2 regions of the Spartinivicinus ruber genome follow, and region 2 is predicted to be linked to the other one. Evidence: predicted binding sites of a transcription regulator. Region 2 holds the regulator's gene; the other holds the start of a gene.

Region 1 (5,822 bases), 1.9 Mb from region 2:
GCAAACTTCTACACAGTCTGTGTACTTACACTTTATGCAGTTTTCACCAACAACGAATGTCATGGTGGGTTACTCCATTATTATTTAAATCAGGCTAATCAATTTATTGTGGAAACTGTAAACAAGCATAGTTGTTCTTGTTTAAGTATCCTGCAGGCAGCCCTCTATTTTTAGACTACCTGTCATTAAGGCTTTATAGGATGCAGCACTATATCAGTTATTAAAACAGCTTAATAGATAATTCCAGCTTATAAGCACCTAGTGTCTAGAAAAATTTTCCCTATAGTTAGATCGATTGGTGATTAGAGAAAACAAATGAAGCACTTAAAAATAAGCGCTGCATTTGCCCTTTAAATTTGATGCTTAAGCTTATATAGCAGTTCCAGTGCTTGGAGGGGAGTAAGGTCGTCCACATTAGTTTGCTGTAACTGGTCCACTACTGGGTGGTTTGCTGTTGCAAATAAATCAGACTGCAGTGGTGTTTCTGGGGCTACTGCTGGTGCTGATTTTTTTGTAGGTTGTGGCCGAGAACTCGTAGTTGTAATAGCTTCAGTTGTATCTATTTCTGACTCTACTGTGCTGGCAGATTCCAATTGCGCCAGTTTTTGTTTTGCTTGAGTGATGACTGGATGGGGTACGCCTGCCAGTTGTGCTACCTGTAAACCATAACTTTGGCTGGCTGGTCCCTCGTGAACTGCATGAAGAAAGACAATGCGGTCATCATGCTCAGTGGCATTCAAATGCACATTGGCCACATTAGTGACATGCTCTGGTAAGGCTGTTAACTCAAAATAGTGGGTGGCAAAAAGGGTGAAGGCTTTCACTTGGGTGGCCAAATATTCAGCACAAGCCCAAGCTAATGATAAGCCATCAAAGGTGCTGGTACCTCGGCCTACTTCATCCATTAGTACCAAACTGTATTCGGTTGCATTATGGAGAATATTGGCTGTTTCGGTCATTTCTACCATAAAGGTTGAGCGGCCTCCAGCTAAGTCATCTGAAGAGCCAATCCGGGTGAATATCCGATCAACAATACCAATAGTGGCTTTCGTAGCGGGTACAAAACTACCAATATGGGCTAACAAGGTAATCAACGCTGCCTGCCGCATATAGGTAGACTTACCTCCCATATTAGGCCCTGTAATAATTAACATACGGCGCTGGTTATCTAACTTTAAGTCATTAGCTACGAATGGTTCATCTAATACTTGCTCAACTACTGGATGGCGACCTTCACTAATTTGAATACCAGGCTTTGACGATAAGGTTGGTTTGGACAAGTTTAAATTGTCGGCACGTTCCGCTAGGTTTTGTAAGACATCCAGTTTAGCAATTGCTGCAGCGGTATCTTGCAAGGGAGCTAAATGCTCTAACAGTAATTCCAGTAAACCCTCATAAAGGGCTTTTTCTCTGGCCAGTGCCCGGCTTTTACTGCTTAGTGCTTTATCTTCAAACTCTTTTAATTCAGGGGTAATAAAGCGCTCGGCATTTTTGAGGGTTTGCCGACGAATGTAGTGAGTAGGGGCTTGTTCTGCCTGCTGGCGACTAATTTCAATAAAGTAGCCATGAACTCGGTTATAGCCCACTTTTAAAGTCGATAGTCCTGTTGCTTCTCTTTCTTGAGCCTCTAATTTCAGTAAGAATTCACTGGCATTTTCGCTGATATTGCGTAAGTCATCGAGCTCAGCATCATAGCCATCCGCAATAACACCTCCGTCACGAATGACCACGGGAGGGTTATCAACAATAGCTCTTTGTAGTAACGCAGCAAGTGTCGGATATTCACTAATAATCTGGCCCAGTTGCTGAATGAGAGGGGATTGAATATTAGCCAGCTGAACCTGTAACTCTGGTAATTGCAGAAGTGCATCCCTTAACTTTGCCAGATCCCGTGGTTTTGCGGAGCGGAGTGCTACCCGTGCTAGTACCCGCTCAATATCGCCAATTTGTTTCAATGCTTGATGTAATGGCTCATAGCTGTAGTCAGCCAATAAAGCACTTACTGCCTTCTGGCGCTGTTTGAGTTCAACTTGATTTCGTAACGGTCGGTTTATCCAGCGGCAAAGTAATCGGCTGCCCATCGAGGTGGCTGTTTTATCAAATACGGCTGCCAGGGTATTTTCTTTGCCTCCAGATAAATTGGTTACTAATTCTAAGTTTCTACGACTAGCGGCGTCTAAAATAACACTTTCTTCATGGCGCTCAATACTCAGCCCGCGAATATGAGGTAAAGCAGTTCGCTGGGTTTCTTTCGCGTATTGCATTAGGCACCCAGCAGCATCTATGGCAATGGTTAACTGGTCACAGCCGAACCCTGCTAGGTCATTGGTTTGAAACTGTTGGGTTAACATTTTAAATGCTGTTTCAAAATCAAAGTCCCATACTGGTCGACGGCGCACTCCTGATCTACTTTTAAGCTGCTCTAATAAAGGGCTGTCTTCACTCACTAATATTTCTGCTGGGTTTAATCGCTCTAATTCAGCTAAAAATGCCTCTTTTCCCGAGACTTCTGCCACCTGAAATCGGCCGCTACTGATATCTAATGTTGCAATGCCATATTGATTGTTATTTTGATGGAATGCTGCTAACAGATTGTCTTTACGCTCCTCCAGCAAGCTTTCGTCACTGACGGTTCCGGGGGTGATAACTCTTACCACTTTTCGTTCTACCGGACCTTTACTGGTAGCAGGGTCACCAATTTGTTCACAGATGGCTACTGACTCACCAAGTTTAACTAGCTTGGCCAGGTAGTTATCTGCTGAGTGGAATGGAATGCCAGCCATTGGAATTGGCTCTCCGCCAGAATTTCCCCGTGCAGTCAGGGTAATATCCAACAATTGAGAGGCTTTTTTGGCATCGTCATAAAAAAGCTCATAAAAATCACCCATCCGATAAAACACCAACTCATTGCGATGTTGCTGTTTGATCCGCAAATATTGCTGCATCATAGGCGTATGTTTTGAAGCTTGGGTTGTTACTTTTGCCATTGGATACTAATTGCTCTGTTGGTGACAGGAAATGGGGCGATAATTCTACGCAATTAATGGCTTTAGATTAAGCCTAGGATGTAACTTAATTTGGGAAAACAATTGTTGTATATATAGGATTCACTGATTAAATAGTCTGCAACTGACTTCTTAACGTAATTGATAGTCTTACGAAACTTGATAAAAGTGAAATGCGATGAGTGATGAAATAAAAGCACTTGCCCAGCAAGTAGGAACGTTTTTAATCGATCAGCAACTGAAGCTAATTACCGCAGAATCCTGTACCGGGGGTTGGGTCGCTCAAGTTGTGACTTCAATTGCAGGTAGCTCCAACTGGTTTGAAGGTGCGTTTGTCACTTACTCTAATGCAGCTAAACGGTCAATGCTGGAAGTTTCAGCACAATCCTTGGTTCAGTTTGGTGCAGTGAGTAAAGCAGTAGTAATCGAAATGGCAGATGGTGCCCTTGCTCACAGTGAAGCAGATCTTGCTGTTGCTATTAGCGGCATTGCAGGACCTGAAGGAGGAAGTGCAGAAAAACCAGTTGGCACAGTATGGATAGCTTGGCAACTGCATGAACATCCCACGATAACTTGCTGTTTTCATTTCTCTGGTGATCGTGAGCAAGTTCGTAAGCAAGCTGTGGTTGAGGCATTAAAAGGTATTCTACAGCACTTTAATAGTTAAACCTGTTGTTAAAAAATTGATTAACTTTTTTGCAAATTTTACTGGCTGAGTATAAAGTTGTATGAAATAATACTGTGTAAATATACAGTATCTCACTGATACTTACCAGATTACTAAATTGAATCTATAACTTATGAGGCGAGGTGAGTTAATGGATGATAACAAAAAGAAAGCGCTTAGTGCAGCGTTAAGTCAAATTGAACGTCAGTTTGGTAAAGGTGCCATTATGCGCATGGGTGACCATGAGCGTGAAGCTATTCCTGCCATATCCACTGGCTCACTGTCATTGGATATTGCTTTGGGGATTGGTGGCCTGCCAAGAGGGCGAATAGTTGAAATTTTCGGACCAGAATCTTCAGGTAAAACCACATTAACCTTGCAGGTCATTGCGGAAGCTCAGCGAAAAGGAGCTACCTGCGCATTCGTTGATGCGGAACATGCGCTAGATCCTGTTTATGCTGAAAAACTAGGGGTCAATGTGGATGATCTTTATGTGTCTCAGCCCGATACTGGTGAGCAGGCATTGGAAATTACTGACATGCTGGTTCGTTCTGGTGCGGTGGATGTGATTATTGTTGACTCAGTAGCGGCATTAACGCCCAAAGCAGAAATTGAAGGAGATATGGGTGATGCACATGTTGGCTTGCAAGCCCGACTAATGTCTCAAGCGTTACGTAAAATTACCGGTAATATCAAACAAGCGAATTGTCTGGTTGTTTTTATTAATCAAATCCGTATGAAAATTGGTGTCATGTTTGGCAGCCCTGAAACGACGACTGGTGGTAATGCTTTGAAGTTCTATGCATCAGTTCGGTTGGATATTCGTCGTATAGGCTCGGTTAAGCAGGGTGATGAGGTGATTGGGAATGAGACTCGGGTCAAAGTAGTCAAAAATAAAGTTTCACCACCATTTAAGCAGGCTGAGTTCCAAATTCTTTATGGTAAAGGTATTTATCATATGGGAGAGGTGGTTGATTTAGGTGTTAAACAAGGAGTTATAGATAAAGCTGGCGCATGGTATTCCTATAACGGTGATAAAATTGGCCAGGGTAAAGCTAATGCTGCTCAGTTCTTGCTGGATAATCCAGAAATAGCTACTGAAATCGAGCAAAAAATCCGTCAACACTTTGGTATAGAAACACCATCAAAGGAGACAGTTGTAGAAGAAGTGTAATGGTACGTTGTAGGAAATATTATAAATAACTTGTATCTACACTGATGAATAATTCCTCTCCTCATAAAATCCGACAAGCAGCCTTACGGCTGCTTGCTCGTCGTGAACATTCGACCCAAGAGTTAAAGCAAAAATTAAAAATGCGTTCCTTTATTGGAGAACAAGTGTCAGTCGTTTTAGATAGTCTCAGTGAAGAAGGTTACTTGTCTGATCAACGCGCAGCAGAGTCTATTTTTCGTCGGTGTGTTGAAAAAAACTTGGGGCCAAAACGCATTCAACTAGAAATGCAGCTAAAAGGCATTGAGCAATCAATGGTCGAGGCTGTGTTAGAAGCTAATCAGAAAATTGACTGGTTGCAATTAGCGGTTGCTGCATTAGCAAAAAAGTTTAATCCTGTAGCTGAATGGAGCGATGTAGCATTAATAGCAAAAAAGCAGCGCTATTTAATTCAACGTGGGTTTGACTATGATATAGTCCAGCAAGCACTAAAAACTGCATCTGAGTCATTCTTCTAGCCACCATATTTCATCAGATATCGAAAGTTTTGAGCATTCTGATGAGCTTTCATAAATCTTTGCAGAACACCAAATTGTTTTGACGAGGCTCTCAACAAGCAGGTGGTTGTGATATAGTACCCGCTTTTTTGTTGGTCTCCCTTGAAACTGGTTACTATGCAAGGCTGTTATGACTAGCCCCTATCTTTTAACTTGTTTTTAGTAGATCATAGGCCACCCATATAACCCTGTGAAAGTAAGCGGGTATTGTCAGTGGCGCATGGTGTGCCATGTTAGGCAGTAGTTTTGGCCGCTTGAATTGGGAAATAACGCTAGTCTCAATTATTATGCAGCAGTTAACTTTTTCAATTGAAAACTGGTCTGCCTGGGCTCCTGGCCTGAGCAATCAAGCCGCTTGGCAGCAGTGGGCTGAGGGGGCAACAGAGATACCAGTCACTGAAAATCAGCCGGATTTAGCTTGG
Region 2 (5,822 bases):
AAAAGGGTGCTGATGAGCCTATGCTGCAACAGTTGGAAAACCATTTAAGCCATTTTGCTAAAGTCATGCAACAAGCACTCAATCGGGATATTGCTTCAACACCGGGATCGGGTGCTGCTGGTGGTTTAGGCGCTACTTTATTAGGGGGATTTAATGCCCAGTTAGAAAGTGGTGTTGATATTGTGTTAGATACTATTCAACTGGAAACTTATTTATCTGACGCGGACCTAGTGATCACTGGCGAAGGAAAAATAGACAGCCAGACTATTTATGGTAAAACGCCGATTGGTGTTGCTAAACGGGCTAAACAATATAATTGTTGTGTAATAGCATTAGCAGGTAGCATGGGAGCTGGCTACCAAGCGGTTTATCAGCAAGGGATTGATGCAGTATTTAGTGTGGTACCAGGGGTAATGAATTTAACTGATGCTTTAAAAACTGCCGCACAGAATATTGAAGACACTGCATTTAATATTGCCAAAATTGTTAAAAGTTTTAAGGTTTGATAGATGATAAAAACAGGTATTATCGGTTATGGTTTTTCTGCTCAGACTTTTCACTTGCCTTTTATTAACTATTTAAAGGAGTTTGAATTAACAGCTATCAGCTCAAGTAAAAGAGAACAAGTATTAGCCGATAACCCTGATATTCAGGTTTATGATACAGCCGAACAATTAATTCAAGACGATACAATCCAGTTGGTGATTATTACTTCACCTAATGATACCCATTATGAATTCGCTAAGCTGGCATTACTCAGTAATAAACATGTTATTGTTGAGAAACCCTTTGTTACGCGAGTAGAACAAGGGGAAGAATTAATTTCACTAGCAAAAACAAAAGAACTGATACTGTCGACTTATCACAATCGTCGCTGGGACGGTGACTTTTTAACCATAAAACAATTAATCGATTCGAAAGCACTGGGTGAAATACGTTTATTTGAATCTCACTTTGACCGGTTTAGGCCAATCGTACGACAACGCTGGCGCGAACAAGCAGGTGAAGGGACGGGGATTTGGTATGATTTAGGTCCTCATCTGATAGATCAAGCGTTATGTTTATTTGGCTGGCCGATGGCACTGACTGCATGTTGTCGAAGGTTAAGGGAAAACTCACCAACCACTGATTATTTCCATGTTCAATTGCATTATCCTAATCATGAAGTGGTGTTACGCTCCAGCCCATTTTCTGCAGGGCCTGGGTTGCGTTTTCAATTAGAGGGAACCAAAGGTAGTTTTGTAAAGTATGGCCTTGATCCACAAGAAGAACAGCTAAAACAAGGGCTTTCGCCTCAGCATGAAAATTGGGCAAATGAAGCAGAAAAAAATTATGGGACCTTGTTTCAAGAAAATGGGGAAAGTATTCATCCCACGCAAGCAGGAGGATACCAGCATTATTTTGCTAACATTTCAGACGCAATTTTGCAAAATAAAACAGTGGCTGTAACTGCGCAGCAAGCGTTAGCAGTAATTAAAATAATTCAGTTGGCTGAACAGAGCAGCAAGACCGGTCAAACGATTTCATTGGTTGGTAAATAATCTTCTTATCTTGTAAGTAGCGCAAAATAATAGGCTGGTTAACGTTGTCTAATATTAATAACATGGCAGTTACCCTTTTTTGCTGCAATCTCTAAAGCCGATAAGGTAGCTTCGTCCAACACCGGTAACCAGCTAACTACCGTATGACTTTTACCTAGAGATAAAGCCTGTAAAGTTAGGTCCTTAATAGAGCCTTCATTGGTTGCTGTTAGAAATAAAACCTGTTTGTTATTAATGTATGCATCCTGTAGCCACTTCAAGGTAAGCTTGTGGTACTGCTTTGAGCAGACAACCGTTAGCCAGCGCTGCTTTTCATGATGACTTAGCTGGGCCAACATAGGTGGAATAAACGATGTCAGTGGTACGCGAGCAGAAGATAAAATAATTTCTGTAATATGAGTAAAGCCGCTGTGACTCGTTGATAGAGGAAAGTGAGGTGGCTGACTAGGTGTACTACAGTTGGGCTTGGAATCATTTTCATTGCCACTGTACTCCATGAGATTAATTCCTATTATCATGTTCGCTAATTATGGCTGGAGTGTATCACTGACAAAAAATTTATATCTTTGGCCTAATTCACTGTGTTTACCATATTGGAGTAGATTGTGGATCAGAGTTGATGAAAATGTGCAAAACTGCAGAATAAGTCGCAACAAGTTAATTGTGCATGGTTTATTGGCAGCTTAATTGAAGCGATGAAGGAGTTGAAAAAATAAAGAGTTGCGAAAACAGTTAGATATGACTAACTAAAAGCTAACATCGTTAAAAACTCTTTTGCCTCTCCTCATAGGGGAGAGGCGTTGGTAGCATCTTAGTGTCTTATTACCCCAACACTAATGCCTTCGATAGTAAAGTTTCCGTCGTGCAAATCCACTTCAATGGTGTTGAATTCGTTATTTTCCGGGTGGAGTAATACAACATCACCTTTGCGCTCAAACCGTTTGACAGTGACTTCATCTTCGATTCTAGCCACCACAATTTGACCATTATGTACATCGGATGTTTTATGTACTGCCAATAGGTCACCATCAAGAATACCGCAGTCTTTCATGCTCATCCCTTTTACTGTTAAAAAATAATCAGCTTGGGGCTTGAAAAAGTTGGCGGGTATCTGGCAGTAGTTGTCTATATTCTGTTCGGCTAAAATTGGAAAGCCAGCAGCTACTTGACCCACCACTGGGATGCCTTGCTGGGTTTCGTTAGGGATGCGAATGCCACGAGATGTGCCTGCAATAATTTCAATAGCGCCTTTGCGGGCAAGGGCTTTGAGGTGTTCTTCCGCAGCGTTTGCTGAACGAAACCCTAGCTGTCGGGCAATTTCTGCTCGGGTGGGTGGGAAACCCGTATCTTCGATATGGTCTTTAATAAATTGAAAAATCTCAGCCTGTCGGGCTGTTAGTTTAGCCATTGAGATGGCTCCTTATACGCATTTGGATTTTTGCTGTTTTATATGCTTCAGCTTATCTAATAATGCTTTAGATAATTGCAGGCTAACACTGCTGCTGTGATTTTATACAGTTACTGTGATTATATCCAGTTTTGCCTATCCTTCAATAGTTTTCAAGTACCTTGTTGTTTTTTATCAGGGTGTTTCCTTACTTTGTAGCGTTCAATATCACTTGCAGGAAAAGGGAAAGCCTGCTTGACTTGTATACGTATTAAACGTATGTTCAAAACGTTTGAAGATTATAACAGGCCCTAGCCCAAATATTTCTCAGCTTTTACGACAAGTTTTGATGAGGGTAGGGGGCTAAGGTTTTTAATTAATTATTTTAAATTTGTTATGGCACAATCAGAAACTGTTGAACGAATATTAGATGCTGCAGAGGCTTTATTTGCAGAAAAGGGGTTTGCCGAAACGTCATTACGGACTATTACCAGTAAAGCTGGAGTAAACTTAGCGGCAGTGAATTATCATTTTGGCTCTAAAAAGGCGCTCATTCAGGCTGTATTTGCACGTTTCTTGGAGCCTTTTTGTAAAAAACTCACTTTGAAGCTTAATGAATTTGAAGCATCATTAGCCGATCGTCAACCCACTCCAGAACAGCTGCTTAATCTGCTATTTCAGCAAATACTCTCTGTAGAAGCTCGAGGCAAGAATGACCTATCGGTGTTTATGCGCTTGCTAGGACTAGCTTTTAGCCAGTCTCAAGGACATCTACGCAAATACCTTGAACAAGTATATGGAGATGTGTTTCGCCGTTTTGTTAGTTTGGTCGTGCAAGCATCACCAGATTTACCACCTGTAGAAATTTTCTGGCGTGTTAATTTTATGGTTGGTTCAGTGGCATTTACTATGTCTGGATTAGATGCTTTACGGGATATTGCTGAAAGTGAATACAACGAGCATACCTCTGTACCTGCGGTTATGAAACGACTGGTGCCGTTTTTAGCTCAAGGCATGAAAGCTGATTTGCCTGCTACCAGCCTAGAGGTTTAATCGTTTATTTTACATGCGTGTGTACGGTGAGTGATGCCTGTTATTTATGTTTCCATTGCCGAACAAACCCTTAAATTGTTTGATGATAATCAACTGATTAAACAATACCCGATTTCTACAGCGGCGAATGGAACTGGCCAGCAGCAAGGCAGCTTTCAAACCCCGTTGGGCCGACACCTTGTTCGAGCTAAGATCGGTGCTAACTGCCCATTAAATGCTGTATTTGTTGGGCGACGATTTACAGGGGAAGTCTATGATGAGAAATTAGCCAGTCAGTTTCCCCAGCGCGATTGGATTTTAACCCGTATTTTATGGTTAAGTGGACAGGAACCTGGTTATAACCGCTTGGGGAAAGTGGACTCAATGCGACGGTATATTTATATCCATGGTACCCCTGACACAGAACCAATGGGAATACCCGCCTCCCACGGTTGTATTCGGATGCGTAATAATGCAGTTATTGAACTATTTGAGCGTATGCCAGTATATACACAAGTGATAATTGAGCCTTAATTTCAGTAAACAATAAACATTGGTAAATCCTATGCCAGGTCAGGTAATTGTTGATTTAGCAGGAATATCGCTAACGGATGACGAGCGTTGGTTGTTAAACCAGCCTGCGGTTACTGGGGTGATTTTATTTGCCCGTAATGTGGTAGATCGCCAGCAGGTATTAACATTATTGGAATCAATCCGAGCAGTACGGCAAGATTTATTAATTACGGTTGATCAGGAAGGGGGGCGGGTACAACGGTTGGTTAATGGTTATACCAAACTACCCGCTGCCTGTCGGCTAGGGGAGCACTATCAACATAATCCAGTTGAAGCCTGTCAATTAGCAGAAGATTTAGGCTGGTTAATGGCCAGTGAGGTGATTGCCTCAGGCATAGATTTAAGCTTTGCACCCGTTTTAGATTTAGGTTTACCCATCAGTCAGGTGATTGGTTCTCGTGCATTTGCAGAGCAGCCTAAGACCGTTGCTGAATTAGCCTGCAACTATTGTGTAGGGATGAAACAAGCAGGAATGGCAACAGTCGGTAAGCATTACCCAGGGCATGGCAGTGTAGCGGCAGATACCCATCATGATATTGCCTGTGATGATCGGCCCTTTACCGAAATAGAGCAAGCTGACCTGCTGCCATTTACTGCACTAATTAAGCAACAGTTGTTAGATGGGATTATGCCTGCGCATGTTTTATATCCACAAGTGGCAGAAGAGCCTGCTGGTTTTTCTCGTTATTGGCTACAAACGGTGTTGCGAGAGTCTTTGAATTTTAAGGGTATTATTTTTAGTGACGATTTAACCATGCACGCTGCGAGTCAGGCGGGTGATTATCCATCACGTGCATTAGCAGCGCTTGAAGCGGGCTGTCAGTTATTGTTAGTGTGTAATAATGTGGCAGGAGCAAAAGCGGTGGTTGCCGAACTGAATAATCATTTGACAACAGATGTTAATATTGAACCATTAAAAGGGAATGCAAAACTTAACTGGCAGAAATTAGAGGAGCATCCCCGTCGGTTAGCAATCCACGAAAAACTAAAAACACTGTAATAATCGATAAATAATGTAGAATAGGCGGAACCTTAATTAACAATCAGAGCTATTAATTCATGGAAAAGTGGTTGGACTTTTTAAATTTTGCTAAGGGGCAAGATGCTTGGGTTTATCAGGTTTTTATTGTTGTATTTTTAACTTTACTTGCCAACTTTATTGCCCGTCGCTTGCTTGCTCGTTTACACCAACAATTGACTAAAACCCGTACTATTTGGGATGAAACTGTTGTTGACTCAGCACAAAAACCGTTAGCGGCTTTAATTTGGGTGATTGGTTTTAGCTGGGC

The links. Region 2 encodes LexA, which represses DNA repair genes until DNA is damaged. Its sites were predicted from a motif close to TACTGTNTANNTANACAGTA; they were not measured.
Region 1: a site for LexA is predicted at 3,743-3,762, ahead of recA (recombinase RecA). Genes of this name have one in related genera too.

Annotation. Positions count from the first base shown of each region.
Region 1 covers NZ_CP048878.1:4,750,215-4,756,036, reverse strand. Annotated here, with positions in the region: gene fdxA (ferredoxin FdxA) at 1-63, opposite strand, end outside; gene mutS (DNA mismatch repair protein MutS) at 351-2,987, opposite strand; gene pncC (nicotinamide-nucleotide amidase) at 3,184-3,672, shown strand; gene recA (recombinase RecA) at 3,824-4,846, shown strand; gene G4Y78_RS21650 (regulatory protein RecX) at 4,891-5,361, shown strand; gene G4Y78_RS21645 (beta-ketoacyl synthase chain length factor) at 5,631-5,822, shown strand, end outside.
Region 2 covers NZ_CP048878.1:2,878,482-2,884,303, forward strand. Annotated here, with positions in the region: gene G4Y78_RS13655 (glycerate kinase) at 1-506, shown strand, start outside; gene G4Y78_RS13660 (oxidoreductase) at 510-1,541, shown strand; gene G4Y78_RS13665 (SulA-like leucine-rich domain-containing protein) at 1,580-2,038, opposite strand; gene lexA (transcriptional repressor LexA) at 2,353-2,949, opposite strand; gene G4Y78_RS13675 (TetR/AcrR family transcriptional regulator) at 3,325-3,981, shown strand; gene G4Y78_RS13680 (L,D-transpeptidase) at 4,015-4,494, shown strand; gene nagZ (beta-N-acetylhexosaminidase) at 4,526-5,533, shown strand; gene G4Y78_RS13690 (mechanosensitive ion channel family protein) at 5,593-5,822, shown strand, end outside.